DNA from 3 places in the Streptomyces sp. NPDC012466 genome. Region 1 is predicted to be linked to each of the others. Evidence: riboswitches for the same ligand, from Rfam matches in the RefSeq annotation. Region 1 holds a riboswitch; each other region holds the start of a gene.

What was found. A riboswitch is a leader RNA that binds a small molecule or an ion and turns the genes downstream of it on or off. The one in region 1 is predicted to bind thiamine pyrophosphate.
Region 2: it holds a riboswitch for thiamine pyrophosphate, as region 1 does, so the genes downstream of both, ACFY9E_RS30395 (thiamine ABC transporter substrate-binding protein) here and thiO (glycine oxidase ThiO) in region 1, are expected to answer to the same signal.
Region 3: it holds a riboswitch for thiamine pyrophosphate, as region 1 does, so the genes downstream of both, thiC (phosphomethylpyrimidine synthase ThiC) here and thiO (glycine oxidase ThiO) in region 1, are expected to answer to the same signal.

Annotation. Positions count from the first base shown of each region.
Region 1 covers NZ_JBIBEQ010000010.1:263,173-269,293, reverse strand. Annotated here, with positions in the region: gene thiO (glycine oxidase ThiO) at 1-1,073, opposite strand, end outside; TPP riboswitch at 1,071-1,182, opposite strand; gene ACFY9E_RS32620 (hypothetical protein) at 1,235-1,585, shown strand; gene ACFY9E_RS32615 (FAD-dependent oxidoreductase) at 1,618-2,859, shown strand; gene ACFY9E_RS32610 (Rv2175c family DNA-binding protein) at 2,971-3,336, shown strand; gene thiE (thiamine phosphate synthase) at 3,645-4,301, shown strand; gene metF (methylenetetrahydrofolate reductase [NAD(P)H]) at 4,400-5,323, shown strand; gene ACFY9E_RS32595 (hypothetical protein) at 5,380-6,121, shown strand, end outside.
Region 2 covers NZ_JBIBEQ010000009.1:98,878-104,998, reverse strand. Annotated here, with positions in the region: gene pyrH (UMP kinase) at 1-376, shown strand, start outside; gene frr (ribosome recycling factor) at 543-1,100, shown strand; gene ACFY9E_RS30415 (phosphatidate cytidylyltransferase) at 1,100-2,227, shown strand; gene ACFY9E_RS30410 (SRPBCC family protein) at 2,344-2,793, shown strand; gene ACFY9E_RS30405 (hypothetical protein) at 2,828-2,983, opposite strand; gene rlmN (23S rRNA (adenine(2503)-C(2))-methyltransferase RlmN) at 3,078-4,184, shown strand; TPP riboswitch at 4,224-4,330, shown strand; gene ACFY9E_RS30395 (thiamine ABC transporter substrate-binding protein) at 4,455-5,492, shown strand; gene ACFY9E_RS30390 (ABC transporter permease subunit) at 5,531-6,121, shown strand, end outside.
Region 3 covers NZ_JBIBEQ010000003.1:184,642-190,762, reverse strand. Annotated here, with positions in the region: gene ACFY9E_RS13230 (IclR family transcriptional regulator C-terminal domain-containing protein) at 42-776, shown strand; gene ACFY9E_RS13225 (SsgA family sporulation/cell division regulator) at 875-1,309, shown strand; gene ACFY9E_RS13220 (YibE/F family protein) at 1,658-2,866, opposite strand; TPP riboswitch at 3,593-3,782, shown strand; gene thiC (phosphomethylpyrimidine synthase ThiC) at 3,775-5,559, shown strand; gene ACFY9E_RS13210 (hypothetical protein) at 5,634-6,121, opposite strand, start outside.

The DNA of each region.
Region 1 (6,121 bases):
AGGGCGTCGCCGGTCACCGGCGTGAGCAGGACGCCGTTGCGGTAGTGCCCGGTGGCCAGCGACAGACCCTCCAGGCCGGTCGGGCCGAGCAGCGGCGCGTTGTCGGGGGAGCCGGGGCGCAGCCCGGCCCGGGTCTCGGTGAGCGGCAGTTCGGTGATGCCGGGGACCAGTTCGTGCGCGTCCCGCAGCAGCTCGTAGACGCCGCCCGCGGTCACGGTGGTGTCCCAGCCCAGCTCCTCGCTGGTCGCCCCGATGACGAGTTCGCCGCTCGCGCGCGGCACCAGGTAGACGTGGCTGCCGCGCACCACCGCGCGCACCGTCCGGCTCAGGAACAGCCCGTGCCGGTGCGGCATCGTCAACCGCACGACCTGCCCCTTCACCGGGCGCACGGGAGGCAGCACATCTTGCGGGACACCCGCGAGCCGCCCACTGAGGCTGCCCCCGGCGAGCACCACCTGCCCGGCGGCCGGCGCGCTCCCGTCGGCCAGGACGACACCCGCGGCCCGGTCCCGTACGACGGTCAGCCGCTCCGCCCACGCCCGGTGGAAGACCACGCCCGCCCGCTCGCACGCGGCCACCAGGGCCCCGGCCAGCCGCCGCGGGTCGATCTGGTGATCACCGTCGACCCGGAGCCCGCCGCGCACGCCCGGCGCGAGCATCGGCTCCAGGCGCCGGCACTCGCGCCCCGACAGCCACTGCGAGTCCAGCCCCGACTGCTGCTGAAGGGCGTGCAGTTCGCGCAGGTGGGCCCGGTCGTCGGCGTCCAGGGCCACGGCGAGCGTGCCGCAGCGGCGGTAGCCGAGGTCCTGGCCGGTCAGCTCGGTGAGCTCGGCGGCGAAGTCCGGGTAGCGCCGGGCGGAGGCGAGGTTCAGGCCGAGCAGGGTCTGCTCGCCGTAGTGCAGTTCCGTGACGGCGGCCAGCATGCCGGCCGCCACCTGTGCGGCTCCGCCGCCCGGCTCGGGGTCCACGACGGCGGTGGCGAACCCGCGTTGCGCGGCCCGCCAGGCCGTCACCAGGCCGATGATCCCGCCCCCGATGACCAGGACGTCTGATGTGGTGGACGTAGGCGACATGGGCGTCCAGCCCCTCCCTTCGCCGGCATGACCCGGATCAGGTTCGTACGGTCGGAGGCCGCCAGCCTCCCTCTCAGCCCGGTGCGTCCGGGCTCCCGCGAGTGCTTTACGTTGGCCACCCTAGCCCGATGCCGCATGCCGCAGTAAGGGAGCCTCCGCCCATGGCCCGATCCCTCGACGGTCTCGTCCTCGCCCCGGTCGCCGACCAGGCACCAGGTCAGGTGGGCACCCGCACCCGGTTCACGTACCACGAGCGGCAGGGCGAGATCTGGGCCGAGTACAGCGGCGGCGACGTCGTACGGGGGCATCTCGTGGGTACCCGGGAAGGTGACCGGCTGGACTTCCGGTACGTCCAGCTCAAGCGGGACGGCACCACGTCCTCGGGGCACTGCGTCTCGGCGGTCGTGGAGCTGCCCGACGGGCGGGTGCGGCTGGAGGAGACCTGGGAGTGGGAGTCCCAGCGGGGCGACGGCACGAGCGTTGTGGAGCAGGTCACGGCGCATGAGCACTGACTGACCATCCGTCAGGTGTCTATGGTGATCAGGTGAGCGAGCAGACGCAGGAACCAGGTTCGTCCGCGCCCCGGCGCGTTGTCGTGGCGGGCGCGGGCATGGCCGGGGTGCAGACCGCCGTCGCACTGCGCGAGCAGGGCTTCCCCGGCGATGTGATCCTGATCGGCGCCGAGCCCCACCAGCCCTACGACCGGCCGCCGTTGTCCAAGGCCGTCCTGCTCGGCAAGTCCGAGGGCTCGGCCTTCGACGTCGACTTCGAAGCCCTCGGCATCGAACTGCGGCTCGGCTGCGAGGTGCTGGGCCTGCGCCCCGCCGACCACGAGCTGGACACCGAGGACGGGCCCGTGCCCTACGACGTCCTGGTCGTCGCGACCGGCGCCGAACCGGTCCGGCTGCCCGGCGCGGAGGGCGTGCCCGGCGTGCATCTGCTGCGCACCCTCGACGACGCCGAGCGGCTGCGCCCGGTACTGGCCCGCCGGCACGACATCGTGGTCGTCGGCGCGGGCTGGATCGGCGCGGAGTTCGCCACCGCCGCGCGCGAGGCGGGCTGCGCGGTGACCGTCGTGGAGGCCGCCGAACGGCCGCTCGCCGGGGCGCTGCCCGCCGAGGTCGCCGCCCCGATGGCCGGCTGGTACGCCGACGCGGGCGCCGTACTGCGGACGCACGCGCGCGTGGAGCGCGTCGAGCCGGGCGCCGTGCTCCTCGACGACGGCACACGGCTGCCCGCGGGCGCGGTCGTCGTCGGCATCGGCGCCCGCCCCGCCACGGCCTGGCTGGCCGGCTCCGGCATCGCGCTCGGCGCCCACACCGAGATCCTGGCCGACGAGCATCTGCGCACGTCCGTACCGGACGTGTACGCGGTCGGCGACTGCGCCTCCTTCCCCTCCGGGCGCTACGGCGAGCGCCTGCTGGTCCACCACTGGGACAACGCCCTCCAGGGGCCGCGCACGGTCGCCGCGAACATCGCCGGCCGGGCCACGGGGGAGACACCGGCGGTGTACGACCCGGTGCCCTACTTCTGGTCCGAGCAGTTCGGGCGCTTCGTCCAGTACGCCGGGCACCACGCCGCCGCGGACACGACCCTGTGGCGGGGCGACCCCTCCGGACCGGCCTGGACGGTGTGCTGGCTGCGCGGTGAACGGCTGGTCGCGCTGCTGGCGGTCGGCCGGCCGCGGGACCTGGCACAGGGCCGACGCCTGATCGAGTCGGGCGCGCAGATGAATCCGGTACTGCTGGCGGATCCGGCCAGGCCCCTGAAGGCCGCGACGGCGTAGGCGCCGGGGCCGTTGCGCGGGGCCGGGGGCGGCGCTGCCGGACCCGGCGCGTCCGCCCGGGTGGACGGGGCCGACTTCCGACTGTCAGTGGCGAATGGCAGGCTTGTTTCCGTGACCGAGATTGACGCAAAGATCGATGCTCTCGTCCCCGCCTGGCTCACCCTCCCCGACATCGCCGAACAGTTCGGTGTCGAGGTGACGCGTGTGCGGCAGCTGGTCAAGGACGGCCAGCTCATCGCCGTACGCCGCGGTGAGAACCGCGCGCTGCACGTCCCCGCCGCCTTCATCGACGGGGACAAGGTCGTCAAGGGCCTGTCCGGGACCTTGACGCTCCTGCGGGACGACGGCTTCACGGACGAAGAGATGCTGGAGTGGCTCTTCACCCCGGACCCCAGCCTGCCCGGCACCCCCGCGCAGGCGCTCAGCGAGAATCGCGGCACGGAGGTGAAGCGCCGCGCCCAGGCGCTCGCGGTCTGACCCGGGCCGCGACGGACAACCGTCCGGTGCCGTGTGAGCGGGGCCGGGCCTGAACAACCGCCCGACGTGGGGGCCGTGGCCCAGGGGTCACGGCCCGGGGGCGGCTCGCGCCCGTCCGGGGCGTGGGCGTACCCGGCCGGGCCGGGGCGGGCGTAAGGTGCCCGGGGCGTTCGCCGCGGGACACCCGTGCCGGGCGGGGACGCTCCCGCGCCCCGCCCCGCCGGCACCCGGGCGGACGCACCCGCATGCCGCTGACGCGCGTACGGGCCGGCCACGCCCGCACGCCATCGACACCCTGGGGGACACGCATGACCGGCACCGCCGCCACCGCACGGGCCCAGCTCGCCGACGCCCGCGTCTACCTCTGCACCGACGCGCGCAAGCGGCAGGGCGACCTCGGGGAGTTCCTCGACGCCGTGCTGGCCGGCGGGGTCGACATCGTGCAGTTGCGCGACAAGGGCATGGAGGCGGGCGAGGAGCTGGAGCACCTGGCCGTCTTCGCCGACGCCTGTGCCCGGCACGGCAAGCTCCTCGCGGTCAACGACCGTGCGGACGTCGCCCACGCCGCCGGCTCCGACGTCCTGCACCTCGGCCAGGGCGATCTCCCGGTCCCCGCGGCCCGCGCGCTCCTCGGCGACGACATCCTGATCGGCCGCTCCACCCACGCCGAGTCCGAGGCCGCCGCGGCCGCCGTCCAGCAGGGCGTGGACTACTTCTGCACCGGCCCGTGCTGGCCGACCCCCACCAAGCCCGGCCGCCACGCCCCCGGCCTGGATCTCGTCCGCTCCACCGCCGCCCTCGGCACCGACCGCCCCTGGTTCGCCATCGGCGGCATCGACCTCGGCAACCTCGACCAGGTCCTGGCAGCCGGCGCCCGGCGGGTCGTCGTCGTCCGGGCGATCACCGAGGCCGACGACCCGGGGGCCGCGGCGGCCGAGTTCGCGAAGCGGCTGCGGGGACAGTAGTCGGGACGGTTTGTCCAAGGGATGGACAACAAGTGGACAATCCGGGCAAATGTCGGTCCCCGGTTGGGGGACCGACCGCCCCTGGCTAACCTGCCGGTATGGCCCTCGGCACCGCATCCATCAGGTCGGACCACGCGCGCACCGTCCGCGACATGCTCGCGGCCGGCAAGACGACGTACTCCTTCGAGTTCTACGCCCCCAAGACCCCGAAGGGCGAGCGGAACCTGTGGAACGCGCTGCGCCGTGTCGAGGCGGTGGCGCCCGACTTCGTCTCCGTGACCTACGGCGCGGGCGGTTCCACCCGGGCGGGCACGGTCAAGGCGACCGAGGCGATCGCCTCCGACACCACCCTCACCCCGATCGCCCACCTCACCGCGGTCGACCACTCGGTGGCCGACCTGCGCAACATCATCGGCCAGTACGCCGACGCCGGGATCCGCAACATGCTCGCCCTGCGCGGTGACCCGCCCGGCGACCCGATGGGCGACTGGGTCCCGCACCCCCGGGGCCTCGCCTACGCCGCCGAACTCGTCGAGCTGATCAAGGCGTCCGGCGACTTCTGTGTGGGCGTCGCCGCCTTCCCGGCGATGCACCCCCGCTCCGCCGACTGGGACACCGACGTCCGCCACTTCGTCGACAAGTGCCGAGCGGGCGCGGACTACGCCATCACGCAGATGTTCTTCCAGCCGGAGGACTATCTCCGGCTGCGCGACCGGGTCTCGGCCGCCGGCTGTGACACCCCGATCATTCCCGAGGTCATGCCGATCGCGAGCGTGAAGACGCTGGAGCGGATCGGGTCCCTCACCAACGCCGTGTTCCCCGCCGCCCTGAAAGAGCGGATCCTCACAGCAAAAGACGATCCGGCCGCTGTACGCTCCATTGGGATCGAATTCGCCACGGAGTTCTGTGCGCGGCTGCTCGCCGAAGGCGTGCCCGGCCTGCACTTCATCACGCTCAACAACTCCACCGCGACACTGGAGATCTACGAGAACCTGGGCCTGCACCACTCATCGCAGGCCTAGACCGTTCGCACCGGTATACGACACACTGCGTAACGGCCACTGGGAGAGGGGCGTACATGGGCTGGGCGGTCCTCTACATCGCGTTCGGCATCGTCGCGCTGTGGCTGCTGGGTGAGGTGCTGCTGCAGTACAAGGCGCGGCTGCGCTGGCGGCTGCTGGCCTTCGCCGGGTTCCTCGGTGTCGTCGTCGGTGTCCTGATCCCGTCGGTCGTCGTCATCGGACTGGGCGCCGCCGCCTTCGCGGTCGGGCAGACCTACGTCACCCTGTCGTTCCGCAGCGGCTTCGCGGCCGGCTGGGCGATGAACGCGCCCGCGCTGGGCGGCAGCAAGCGCCGCCGCGGGGAGCGCGGCCGCCAGGAGCCGACCCTGGAGGTCTCCGGGCTGGAGGCCGAGGGCGGCCACGACGACGAGGCCGGCGCCTACCGCCACGACCCCGCCGCCTACGGCGAGGACGACGACTACGACCGCGACGACGTCTTCACCCCGGCGCGTCCGGCCCACCAGCCGACGTCCGCCGAGACCACCGCCGTCTACGAGCCGCAGCCCATGCCCGAGGACACCGGCTCCTACGGCGTCTACGCCAACGGGTACCAGGCCGGGGGGCAGCAGCCCCACGACCAGTACGCCGCCCAGGCCGCCGACCAGTCCTACACCTACGACCACTCCGGCTACGGCCAGCAGCAGGGCTACGACGCCACCGGTCAGCAGCAGTACGCCGCCTACTCCGACCCGTACATCGGCTCGTCGAACTACGGCCAGGCCTCGTACGACACCTCGTACGGCGACCAGCAGTACTACA
Region 2 (6,121 bases), on a different contig from region 1:
ACGGCACCTGGAGAAGGGCCGCGTGGTCATCTTCGGCGCCGGGATGGGCATGCCGTACTTCTCCACCGACACCACCGCCGCCCAGCGCGCCCTGGAGATCGACGCCGAGGCACTGCTGATGGGCAAGAACGGTGTGGACGGGGTCTACGACTCCGACCCCAAGACCAACCCGGACGCGGTGAAGTTCGACCACCTCGGCTACGGCGAAGTGATCACGCGCGATCTGAAGGTCGCCGACGCCACGGCCGTGACGCTGTGCCGCGACAACAAGCTCCCGATCGTGGTCTTCGAGCTGCTGGCGGAGGGCAACATCGCACGCGCCGTCAAGGGTGAGAAGATCGGCACGCTGGTGGGGGACCCCGGCAGCCGGGACTGACCTCCCGGGAACAACCCCGTCCGGGGGACGGACGGGACGGAGCCGGGCCGGGGGATGGACAATGTCCTGCCGGTCGGGAACCGTGCAGGAAGAAGACGCGACGCAGCCGGCCGCCGCCCCACATGGAACCGCAGCCGGGCCTACTCAAGACACGCAGGAGCAAGTGGTGATCGAAGAGACCCTCCTCGAGGCCGAGGAGAAGATGGAGAAGGCCGTCGTGGTCGCCAAGGAGGACTTCGCCGCGATCCGCACCGGCCGTGCGCACCCGGCGATGTTCAACAAGATCGTGGCCGACTACTACGGCGCGCCGACCCCGATCAACCAGCTGGCCTCGTTCTCGGTGCCCGAGCCGCGCATGGCCGTGGTGACCCCGTTCGACAAGAGCGCGCTGCGCAACATCGAGCAGGCCATCCGCGACTCCGACCTGGGCGTCAACCCGAGCAACGACGGCAACATCATCCGGGTGGTGTTCCCCGAGCTGACCGAGGAGCGCCGCCGCGAGTACATCAAGGTGGCCAAGAGCAAGGGTGAGGACGCCAAGGTCTCCATCCGCTCCGTGCGCCGCAAGGCCAAGGACGCCATCGACAAGCTGATCAAGGACGGCGAGGTCGGCGAGGACGAGGGCCGCCGTGCGGAGAAGGAGCTCGACGACACCACCGCGAAGTACGTCGCGCAGGTGGACGAGCTCCTGAAGCACAAGGAAGCGGAGCTGCTCGAGGTCTGATGAACGACTCTTCCTGGGGGGCGCCGCCACAGGCCGGGTACTGGGGGCCCACCGACCAAGGGCATGGTCAGGGGCACGTCCAGGGCTCAGGCCACGGGCACGTCCAGGGGGCCGCCCCGGCGGGCCCCGCATACGATGCGTATGAAGCGCCTCAGACTCGCCCCATGCCCATCGTGCCCGACGTGACCGAATTCGGCGGAAACCAGGATGACGACCGGGGGGCTGCTCGACTGAGCGGCCCACCGGTCCGAAACGACACGAATCCGGAGCCCATGCCCGACGCCTCGCAGCCGGCGCCCAAGCCGCCGAAGAAGAGCGCGGGTCGCGACCTGAGTGCCGCGATAGGGGTCGGCGTCGGGCTCGGTGCGGTGATCGTCGCGTCGCTGTTCGTCGTCAAGGCCGTCTTCGTCGGCGTCGTAGCGGTGGCCGTCGTGGTGGGCCTGTGGGAGCTGACCAAGCGGCTGGAGGAACGCAAGGGCATCCGGGCGCCCCTCGTGCCGCTCGCGCTCGGCGGTGCCGCGATGGTCGTCGCCGGGTACGTCCGGGGTGCCGAGGGTGCGTGGGTGGCGATGGCGCTCACGGCGCTGGCCGTCCTGGTCTGGCGCATGACGGAACCGCCCGAGGGCTACCTGAGGGATGTCACCGCGGGCGTCTTCGCGGCGTTCTACGTGCCGTTCCTCGCGACGTTCGTGGCGATGATGCTGACCGCGGACGACGGGCCGCAGCGGGTGCTCACCTTCCTGCTGCTCACGGTCGTCAGCGACACCGGGGCCTACGCCGTCGGCTGGCGGTTCGGCCGGCACAAGCTCGCCCCGCGCATCAGCCCCGGCAAGACCCGCGAGGGCCTGCTCGGCGCGGTCTCCTTCGCCATGGTCGCGGGGGCGCTGTGCACGCAGTTCCTCATCGACGACGGTGCCTGGTGGCAGGGTCTGGTGCTGGGCCTCGCGGTCGCGGTCACCGCCACGCTCGGCGACCTCGGCGAGTCCATGATCAAGCGGGACCTCGGTATCAAGGACATGGGCACGCTGCTGCCGGGCCACGGCGGCATCATGGACCGGCTCGACTCGCTGCTGCCCACGGCTCCGGTGGTGTGGCTGCTGCTCGTGCTGTTCGTCGGGTCCGGCTGAGGCGATCTCTGTCGGCGAGCCCCTGCCCTGCCGGGCGGGGGCTCGCTGCCGTCTCGGGAAGACGCCCGCGGGGCCGAAGTGGGACGATGCAGATGTACCTCCCAAAGGAGGCCATCATGGCCATCATCCGAGAGAGCATCGACGTCGACTGCCGGCCTGAGGAGGTCTACCAGTACGTCATGGACGCTTCGCGCATGCCGGAGTGGCAGCTGAGCGCCGTGTCCGCGGAGCGTCTCGACGAGGGGCCCGTCGGCGTCGGCACCAAGGTCCGCGTGACCCGGCACGTCGGCCGCCGCGTCATGCCGATGACCATGGAGGTCACCGAGTACGACCCGCCCCGCAGCTGGGGCATGCGCGGCGTCGACGGCCCCGTCCGTGCCCACGTGCACGGAGAGGTCGAACCCTACGACCAGGGCCGCCGCTCGCACGTCACGATCGACATGCACTTCGAGGGCCACGGCATGGGCAAGGTCATGGTCCCGCTCGTCGTACGCCCCCAGGTCCGCAAGGAACTCCCGCGCAACGAGCAGCTCCTCAAGGACCGGCTGGAGCACACGGGCGGGTAACGCGCTTCGCCCTCGGCGGCTCCGACGGCTCCGCTCAGCGCCGCCGGGGGAACTTCCAGCCGTTCTGGCGCAGCTTGAACAAGACGAACACCCCGCACAGGGCCCACACTCCGAGGAAGGCCCACTTGAACCACGGGGGGCCCTGCCACTTTTCCGCCAGCTGCACCGATGCCGCGTAGAAGGACGTCATCCCTCGCGCGTGCCCTGCGGTATGGGCAGGAACACTCGGTTCCGCCGGCCGGGGCCGCGGGTCACATGAATCGATCTGCGACACTGGTACAGCCATGCCTAAGCCCGGAGAACTCACTTTCGTCGCCCCGCGCGGAGCCAAGAAGCCGCCGCGGCATCTCGCCGATCTCACTCCTGCCGAGCGCAAGGAGGCCGTTGCCGCTGTCGGGGAGAAGCCGTTTCGTGCCAAGCAGCTCTCGCAGCACTACTTCGCGCGGTACGCGCATGATCCGGAGCAGTGGACCGACATTCCGGCCGGTGCTCGTGGGCGGCTGCAGGAAGCGCTGCTGCCCGAGCTGATGACCGTCGTGCGGCATCTGTCGACCGACCAGGGCACCACCCGCAAGACGCTGTGGCGGCTGTTCGACGGGACACTCGTCGAGTCCGTGCTGATGCGTTACCCGGACCGCGTGACCATGTGCATCAGCTCGCAGGCCGGATGCGGGATGAACTGCCCGTTCTGTGCGACCGGGCAGGCCGGTCTGGACCGGAATCTGTCCACCGCCGAGATCGTGCACCAGATCGTGGACGGCATGCGGGCCCTGCGGGACGGGGAGGTCCCCGGCGGTCCCGCGCGGCTCAGCAACATCGTCTTCATGGGCATGGGTGAGCCGCTCGCCAACTACAACCGGGTCGCCGGCGCCATCCGGCGGCTCACCGACCCCGAGCCCGACGGGGTGGGCCTCTCGCAGCGCGGCATCACCGTCTCGACGGTCGGGCTCGTGCCGGCCATCCACCGGTTCTCCGACGAGGGCTTCAAGTGCCGCCTCGCCATCTCGCTGCACGCCCCCGACGACGAGCTGCGCGACACCCTCGTGCCGGTGAACACGCGCTGGAAGGTCCGCGAGGTGCTGGACGCCGGCTTCGAGTACAGCGCCAAGTCCGGCCGGCGGCTGTCCATCGAGTACGCGCTGATCAGGGACATCAACGACCAGGCGTGGCGTGGTGACCGGCTCGGCCGGATGCTCAAGGGCAGGCCGGTGCACGTCAACCTGATCCCGCTGAACCCGACGCCCGGGTCGAAGTGGACGGCTTCCCGGCCCGAGGACGAGAAGGCGTTCGTGGAGGCCATCGCCGCCCATGGTGTGCCGGTGACGGTCCGGGACACCCGTGGTCAGGAGATCGACGGGGCGTGTGGTCAGCTGGCGGCCACCGAACGGTAGTCTGACCGTCGTAAGCACACCCTCGTATTCGACATCTGCATATTCCGACAGGGGAGCGCCACAGCGCTGAGAGTGCGGCACACGGCCGCAGACCCTCCGAACCTGGCCCAGGTCATTCTGGGTAGGGAGATCGGTCACCACTCGAGCTGTTGCGCCCTGCCCGGGACCCCGGAAGTCCCGGGCAGGGCCGCGTCTTCTCCTGGTCACTCCAGGAGGAATCCAGTGAGCATCAACGCAAAGCGGCTGACGGCGGCGGTCGTCGGGCTCGGCATGGCCGGCACACTCGCCGCGTGCGGGTCGTCCGACGGCGGTCAGGGGTCCGGCGACTCCAAGACCGTGACGCTCGTCAGCCACGACTCGTGGGCCGCGTCCAAGGACGTCATCGCGGCCTTCGAGAAGCAGTCCGGTTACAAGGTCGACTTCCTGAAGGACGGCGACGCCGGGCAGGCCGTCAACAAGGCCATCCTGACCAAGGACAACCCGCAGGGCGACGTCTTCTTCGGCGTCGACAACACCCTGCTGTCCCGCGCCCTCGACAACGGCCTCTTCCAGTCCTACGCGCCCAAGGGTGCGGACCGGATCAAGGCCGAGTACCGCGTCGACCAGGAGCAGCACCGGGTCACGCCCATCGACACCGGCGACATCTGCGTCAACTACGACAAGAAGTACTTCGCCGACCACAAGCTGCGGCCGCCGCGCACCTTCGACGACCTGATCAAGCCGCAGTACAAGAACCTGCTCGTGACCGAGAACGCCTCCGCCTCCTCACCCGGGCTCGGCTTCCTGCTCGGCACGGCCGCCAAGTACGGCGACGACGGCTGGGAGAGCTACTGGAAGAAGCTCAAGGCCAACGGTGTGAAGGTCGTCGACGGCTGGGAGCAGGCCTACAACGAGGAGTTCTCCGGCTCGGCCGGCGGCAAGAAGGCCAAGGGCGACCGGCCGCTCGTCGTGTCCTACGCCTCCTCGCCGCCCGCCGAGGTCGTCTTCGCCGACCCGAAGCCGAGCACGGCGCCGACCGGGGTCGCCGAGGGCACCTGCTTCCGGCAGGTCGAGTACGCGGGGCTGCTCAGCAACGCGAAGAACACCAAGGGCGGCAAGGCGTTCCTGGACTTCCTGCTCACCGAGCGGTTCCAGCAGGACATGCCCATGAACATGTTCGTGTACCCGGTACGCGAGGGCGCCCAGGTGCCCCCGGAGTTCGTGAAGTACGGGCCGCAGGCGAAGGACCCCGAGACCATGGACGCGGCGAAGATCGCCGACCACCGCGACCAGTGGGTCAAGTCGTGGACCTCACTCGTACTGAAGTAGCCGTTCGGCGGCGGGGCGCGGCGGCGCGGTTCGGTCTGCTGGCCGTGCCCGTCGCGTTCTTCGCGGTCTTCTTCGCCTATCCCGTCGCCGCGATCGTCGCGCGCGGCCTGAAGGCCGACGGGACCTGGCACCTCGGGCGGATCGGGGACGTGCTGGCGCAGTCCGACGTCCGGCACGTCCTGTGGTTCACCACCTGGCAGGCGGTGGTCTCCACCGCGCTCACGTTGCTCGTCGCGCTCCCCGGCGCGTACGTCTTCGCGCGCTTCGACTTCCCCGGCAAGCAGGTCCTGAGGGCGGTCGTCACCGTCCCGTTCGTGCTGCCGACGGTCGTCGTCGGTACGGCGTTCCTGGCGCTGGTCGGGCGGGGCGGGCTGCTCGACGAGCTGTGGGGCGTACGTCTGGACACCACGGTGTGGGCGATCCTGCTCGCGCACGTCTTCTTCAACTACGCGGTCGTCGTCCGCACCGTCGGAGGGCTCTGGGCGCAGCTCGACCCCCGGCAGGAGGAGGCCGCACGGATGCTCGGGGCGTCCCCGCTGAAGGCCTGGCGGCAGGTCACCCTGCCCGCGCTCGCCCCGGCCGTGGCCGCCGCCGCGCTCATGGTCTTCCTGTTCACCTTCACCTCCTTC
Region 3 (6,121 bases), on a different contig from region 1:
GGCCACCGGGCCCCTCCGCACCCGCGCCTCCGCCGACCCTCATCGGATCCGTGCAGCGCGCGATGCGCCTGCTGGAGACCGTCGCCGTGCACGAGTACGGCGCCCCCGCCAAGCAACTGGCCCGTGAGACCGGGCTGGCGCTGCCCACGACCTATCACCTGCTGCGCACCCTCGTGCACGAGGGTTATCTGCGCCGCGACAAAGGCCTGTTCTTCCTCGGTGAGGCGGCGGAGCGGCTGAGCAGCAGCGGAGCGCGGCAGAAACGTCGCAGCACGGTGGTCGACACACTCGCGCACTGGCGGGACGTCCTCGGCGTGCCCGTGTACTACGCGGTGTACCGCGAGGGTGAGATCGACGTCATGTGCGTCTCCGACACCCCGAACACCCCCGCCGTCGAGGAGTGGGCCGACTTCCGGGAGACCGGGCACGCCCACGCCGTCGGGCAGTGCCTGTTGTCCCAGCTGGACGAGGACGCACGGCGTGACCACCTCGACCGCTACCCGGTGCAGCCGCTCACGCCGTACACCGTGCGCGACAACCACAGCCTGCTCCGGCGTCTGGAGCGCATCCGGCGCATGGAACCGGTGATCGAGCGTCAGGAGTACGCCCTGGGTGCGGTCTGCGCCGCGATCCCGCTCACACTCGGCACCACGGCAGCGACGATGGCCATTTCACTCCCCGCACACCAGGTCGACCGGTTGCTGCCGGCGGCCCGGCAGTTGCAGGCCGGGATCGGGCGGTCGCTCGGCTCGCTCGCGCTCTCTATCAGTATGTGAAAACTCACTCCTTGTGATCTGCTGTGTACGTTCAGCAAGATTCCACCAAGTGTCAGAGGTTCGTTCCCGGCCAGTCACGGCGAATGACGGGGTTATCGATGCGCGAGTCCGTGCAAGCAGAGGTCATGATGAGCTTTCTCGTGTCCGAGGAGCTCTCCTTCCGCATTCCGGTGGAGCTGCGCTATGAGTCCAGTGATCCCTATGCCGTCCGGCTGACGTTCCATTTGCCCGGTGATGCCCCCGTGACGTGGGCTTTCGGGCGGGAGTTGCTGATCGACGGGGTCGGCCGGCCGTGCGGGGAGGGCGATGTGCGGGTCACGCCCGTCGAACCCGACGCGCTGGGCGAGGTGTTGATCAGGCTTCAGGTGGGCAGCGACCAGGCGTTGTTCCGGTCGTCGACGGCACCGCTCGTCGCTTTCCTCGACCGTACGGACAAGTTGGTGCCGCTGGGCCAGGAGGGCTCGCTCGCCGACTTCGACGCCCACCTGGACGAGGCCCTGGACCGCATCCTCGCCGAGCAGAGCGCTGGTTGAGGCATGGGCCCGGCGGCACGGTGGAGGAACGCTTCACCGGATGCCGCCGAGCCATGCAGGAACGCTTCTTCCTGCGATGGTCGTATGACCGGGCGATCTTCTCGCGGTAGGGCGGACGCTTCCGCCGCCGGAGGTGGTGCAGGCGGGTGTGGTGGAGGCGCCGGAAGCGCGGGACACGGCTGAGCCGCCGGCGGCACGGGAAGCGGCCGAGGCCGAGGCGCCCGGGGCCCAGGCGCCCCGAGGCCGCAGCCCGCAACGGGGTCTGAGCGCAGGGCCTCTTCCCCCGCTGCCCGAGGCCTTCGCGGGGTTCCGCCCAGGCCCGGGCCACCTGCGGCAGGCGCAGAGGAGTCAGCGCTTGCGGCGCCGGCCCCTCCCCCCGCGCGCCGGGGCCGTTGAGGCGGCCTCCGCGGCGGGCTCCGCTCCCGGGCGGTCGGCCGAGACCACCAGCGCCGCCAGGGCCGTGGTGACCGGCACCGAGGCGACCAGGCCGATCGAACCGACCAGCGTGCGCACGATCTCCTCGGCCACCAGTTCGCTGTTGGCGACCGTCCCCACACTGCTCTGCGCGATCGAGAACAGCAGCAGCAGCGGCAGCGCCGCGCCCGCGTAGGCGAGGACGAGTGTGTTGACGACCGAGGCGATGTGGTCGCGGCCGATCCGGATGCCCGCGCGGTAGAGCCCGCGCCAGCCCATCGACGGGTTGGCCTCGTGCAGTTCCCAGACCGCCGAGGTCTGGGTGACCGTCACGTCGTCGAGTACGCCCAGCGAGCCGATGATGATGCCGGCCAGCAGCAGACCACTCATGTCGATCGTCGGATAGAGGCCGTGGATGAGGCCGGTGTTGTCGTCGGTGTTGCCGGTGAGCGCGGCCCAGTCGATGAACACCGAGCCGAGGATGCCGATGAGCAGCAGGGAGATGAGTGTGCCGAGCACCGCCACGGATGTCCGGGCGGACAGGCCGTGACACAGGTACAGGGCGATGAGCATGATGGCGCTCGCCCCCACCACCGCCACGATCAGGGGATTCGAGCCCTGCAGGATCGCCGGCAGGATGAAGAAGTTCAGCACCAGGAAGCTCATGGCCAGCGCCACCAGGGCCATGACACCTCGCAACCGCCCGACGACCACGACGGCGAGTGCGAAGATGCCGGCGAGCAGCCCCAGGGGCAGACGGCGGTTGATGTCGGTGACCGAGTACTGGAGGTCCTTCGGCGCGGAGGGCTCGTAGGCGACCACGACCTCCTGGCCCTCGTGCAACTGGCGGGACTGGTCCGGCTGGACGATCTCGGTGAACGTACGGCCCTTGTCGTTGCCGCTGTCGACCCGGATCGTGGCCCTCTTACAGGTGCCCTTCTCCTCCTGCACCGCCGAGGAACCCTCCGCGGTGGAGGTGTCGCCGGTCGGCGGAACGCCCGAGGCGCCGGCCTCCTTGCAGCTCACCTCGACCACCTTGGTGACCGTGGCCTCCTGCGTCTGCCGGTCGAAGCCGACGCCGGTGCGTTCGTGCGACGGGGCGCCGCCCGGCCACAGCACGGCGAGACCGACCAGCACTGCCACGGCGAACGGGATCAGGACCGCCGCGATGACCTTGCGCAGATGCAGGGAAACGGGCGTCGCCGGACCGTGGTTGTGACTGTGGGAATGACCATGGCCGCCCCCCGGTGCGGAGCCGGGGCCGTGGCCGTGTCCGTCGCCCCCACCGTGGTCGTTGCCCCCACCGTGGCCGTTCCTGTCACCTCTGCCAGGCCCGGAACCGCGCCCGCCGCCGGGGCCGGAGCCCTGCCCGCCGCCGGGGCCGGAGCCCTGCCCGCCGGTGGGGCCACCGTGGCCGCCACCGGAAGAACCGGCACCCGGGCCGCCGCCGGAGCCCGGCCCGTACTCTCCGCCGGGACGAGAACCGTACTCACGGCCAGGACCGGAGTCGTACCCGCCGCCGGAGCCCGAGCCGTACTCATCGCCGGAGTCCGATCCGTACCCGCCGCCGAAGCCCGAGCCGTATCCACCGCCGGAGCCGGAACCACGCTCACCGCCGCCTCCCGGGCCGAAGCTCCCGCCGCGCCCGTAGCCAGGCCCAAGGCCCTGTCCCTGAGCCTGCTCCTGCCGGGCCCCGGCGGCGCCGTCATGGCCGTCACCACGGCCGTTGCCGTTTCCGGCGCCGGATCCGCGGGGCGACTCGGGTGGGGGGTAGGGGGGACGCTGCGTCGTGGTCACCGACCGATCATCGCAAGAACGAGGGGGGCCCTCTGTTCACCGCGCCAGAATTGCCGCTAGCGTGGAGGCACCTTTTGTACACGCGGGAGCTCGGAGCACCGGGCTGAGAGGGCGCTGACCTCCGTCCCAGCGATGTTTCACATGAAACATCGCCGGAGTCGAGTGATGTTTCACACGGAACGTCGCCGGACGGAAGCCGCTGCGTCGACCGCCGAACCTGTTACCGGGTAATGCCGGCGTAGGGAGTAGGTCTCATGACCAGCAAGGACGCACGCACGCCTGCCTCCGTTCAGGACGAGAAGTCCGAGGAGGCCGGGAAGTCCATCGGCTGGCACAAGGCGTATGTCGAGGGCTCTCGCCCTGACCTGCGCGTGCCGGTCCGTCAGGTGCACCTCACCAACGGCCAGTCGGTCACGCTGTACGACACGTCGGGCCCGTACACCGATCCACTCGTCGACACCGACGTCCGCAGGGGCCTGTCGCCGCTGCGCGAGAACTGGATCATCGCCCGCGGCGACACGGAGGAGTACGCGGGCCGCCCCGTCCGTCCCGAGGACGACGGCATCAAGCACACCTCGCCCCGCGGCGGCCTTCGTAACCTGGACGCCGTCTTCCCCGGCCGGCCGCGCCAGCCCCGCCGGGGCAGGGAGGGACAGGCGGTCACGCAGCTCGCGTACGCCCGGCGCGGCGAGATCACGCCCGAGATGGAGTACGTGGCCATCCGGGAGAACGTGGCGCCCGAGGTCGTGCGGGACGAGATCGCCGCGGGCCGGGCCGTGCTGCCGGCCAACGTGAACCACCCGGAGATCGAGCCGATGATCATCGGCAAGCGGTTCCTGGTGAAGGTCAATGCCAACATCGGCAACTCGGCCGTGACGTCCTCCATCGAGGAGGAGGTCGAGAAGATGACCTGGGCGACCCGCTGGGGCGCCGACACGGTGATGGACCTGTCCACCGGCCGCAACATCCACACCACGCGCGAGTGGGTGCTGCGCAACTCTCCCGTCCCGATCGGCACCGTGCCGCTCTACCAGGCTCTGGAGAAGGTCGACGGCCGGGCCGAGGAGCTGACCTGGGAGATCTACAAGGACACGGTCATCGAACAGGCCGAGCAGGGCGTGGACTACATGACGGTCCACGCGGGCGTGCGCTTGGCGTACGTGCCGCTGACGGCGAACCGCAAGACCGGCATCGTCTCCCGCGGCGGCTCGATCATGGCCGCCTGGTGCCTCGCGCACCACAAGGAGTCGTTCCTGTACGAGAACTTCGAGGAGCTCTGCGAGATCCTCGCCGCGTACGACGTCACGTACTCGCTCGGCGACGGTCTCAGGCCCGGATCGATCGCGGACGCCAACGACGAGGCCCAGTTCGCGGAGTTGCGCACGCTCGGGGAACTCAACCGGATCGCGAAGCGTTTCAACGTGCAGACCATGATCGAGGGCCCGGGCCATGTCCCGATGCACAAGATCAAGGAGAACATCGACCTTCAGCAGGAGATCTGCGATGAAGCTCCGTTCTATACGCTCGGCCCGCTGACCACGGACGTCGCCCCGGCGTACGACCACATCACTTCCGGCATCGGTGCCGCGATGATCGCCTGGTGGGGCACGGCGATGCTGTGTTACGTCACGCCCAAGGAGCACCTGGGCCTGCCGAACCGCGACGACGTGAAGACCGGCGTCATCACCTACAAGATCGCTGCCCACGCAGCCGACCTCGCCAAGGGCCACCCGGGTGCGCAGGAGTGGGACGACGCGTTGTCCGACGCCCGTTTCGAGTTCCGGTGGGAGGACCAGTTCAACCTGGCCCTCGACCCGGACACGGCACGGGAGTTCCACGACGAGACCCTGCCCGCGGAACCGGCCAAGACGGCCCACTTCTGCTCGATGTGCGGTCCCAAGTTCTGCAGCATGAAGATCTCGCAGGACATCCGCCGTGAACACGGCGGCACACGGACCGAGATCGAGGAGGGCATGGCCCTCAAGTCGAAGGAGTTCGCGGCGAGCGGGAACCGCGTGTATCTGCCCATCGCGGACTGACCGGCCGCGCACAGGCCCGGGGGCCGATGGTCCCCCGGCCTGTGGGAGGCGCCTGCTCGGACGGGATCCGACGGCTACTCCGGCTGGTGCTCCGGGCCTCCGAAGTCCGGGCTGGTGTAGTCCGGACTGCTGAAGCTGGGGCGCGAACCGCGGTCGCCGTCGTCCGGGCTGGTGAACCCCGGGCGGTCGTAGCCGAGGTGCGGCATGCGACTGACCGGGGTGGACGAGGGCGTGGGGTGCAGTGCGGCGGTCGCGCCGGGGTCGACGAGTGCTTCGCGCAGGAAGGGCAGGATCCCGCGTTCCAGCAGCGCCTCGTGCCAGGCCGCCCTGGCCTGGGCCACCTCCCCCTGCAATGCGCCGTACGGCCCGCTTTCGGCCGTGGGCTTGTTGCGCAGGGCGGTGAGCAGCAGTCCCACCGCGGCGACGAGGATCGCGACCGCGGTCACGGCGCCGAACACCCAGCCCGTGGTGAGCATGGTCCGGGCGAACCCCTGCTCGGGGTCGAGCATCTGCAGGATGTAGCCGACGAGCAGGAAGATCGCCGCAGCGGTACCGGCCAGGA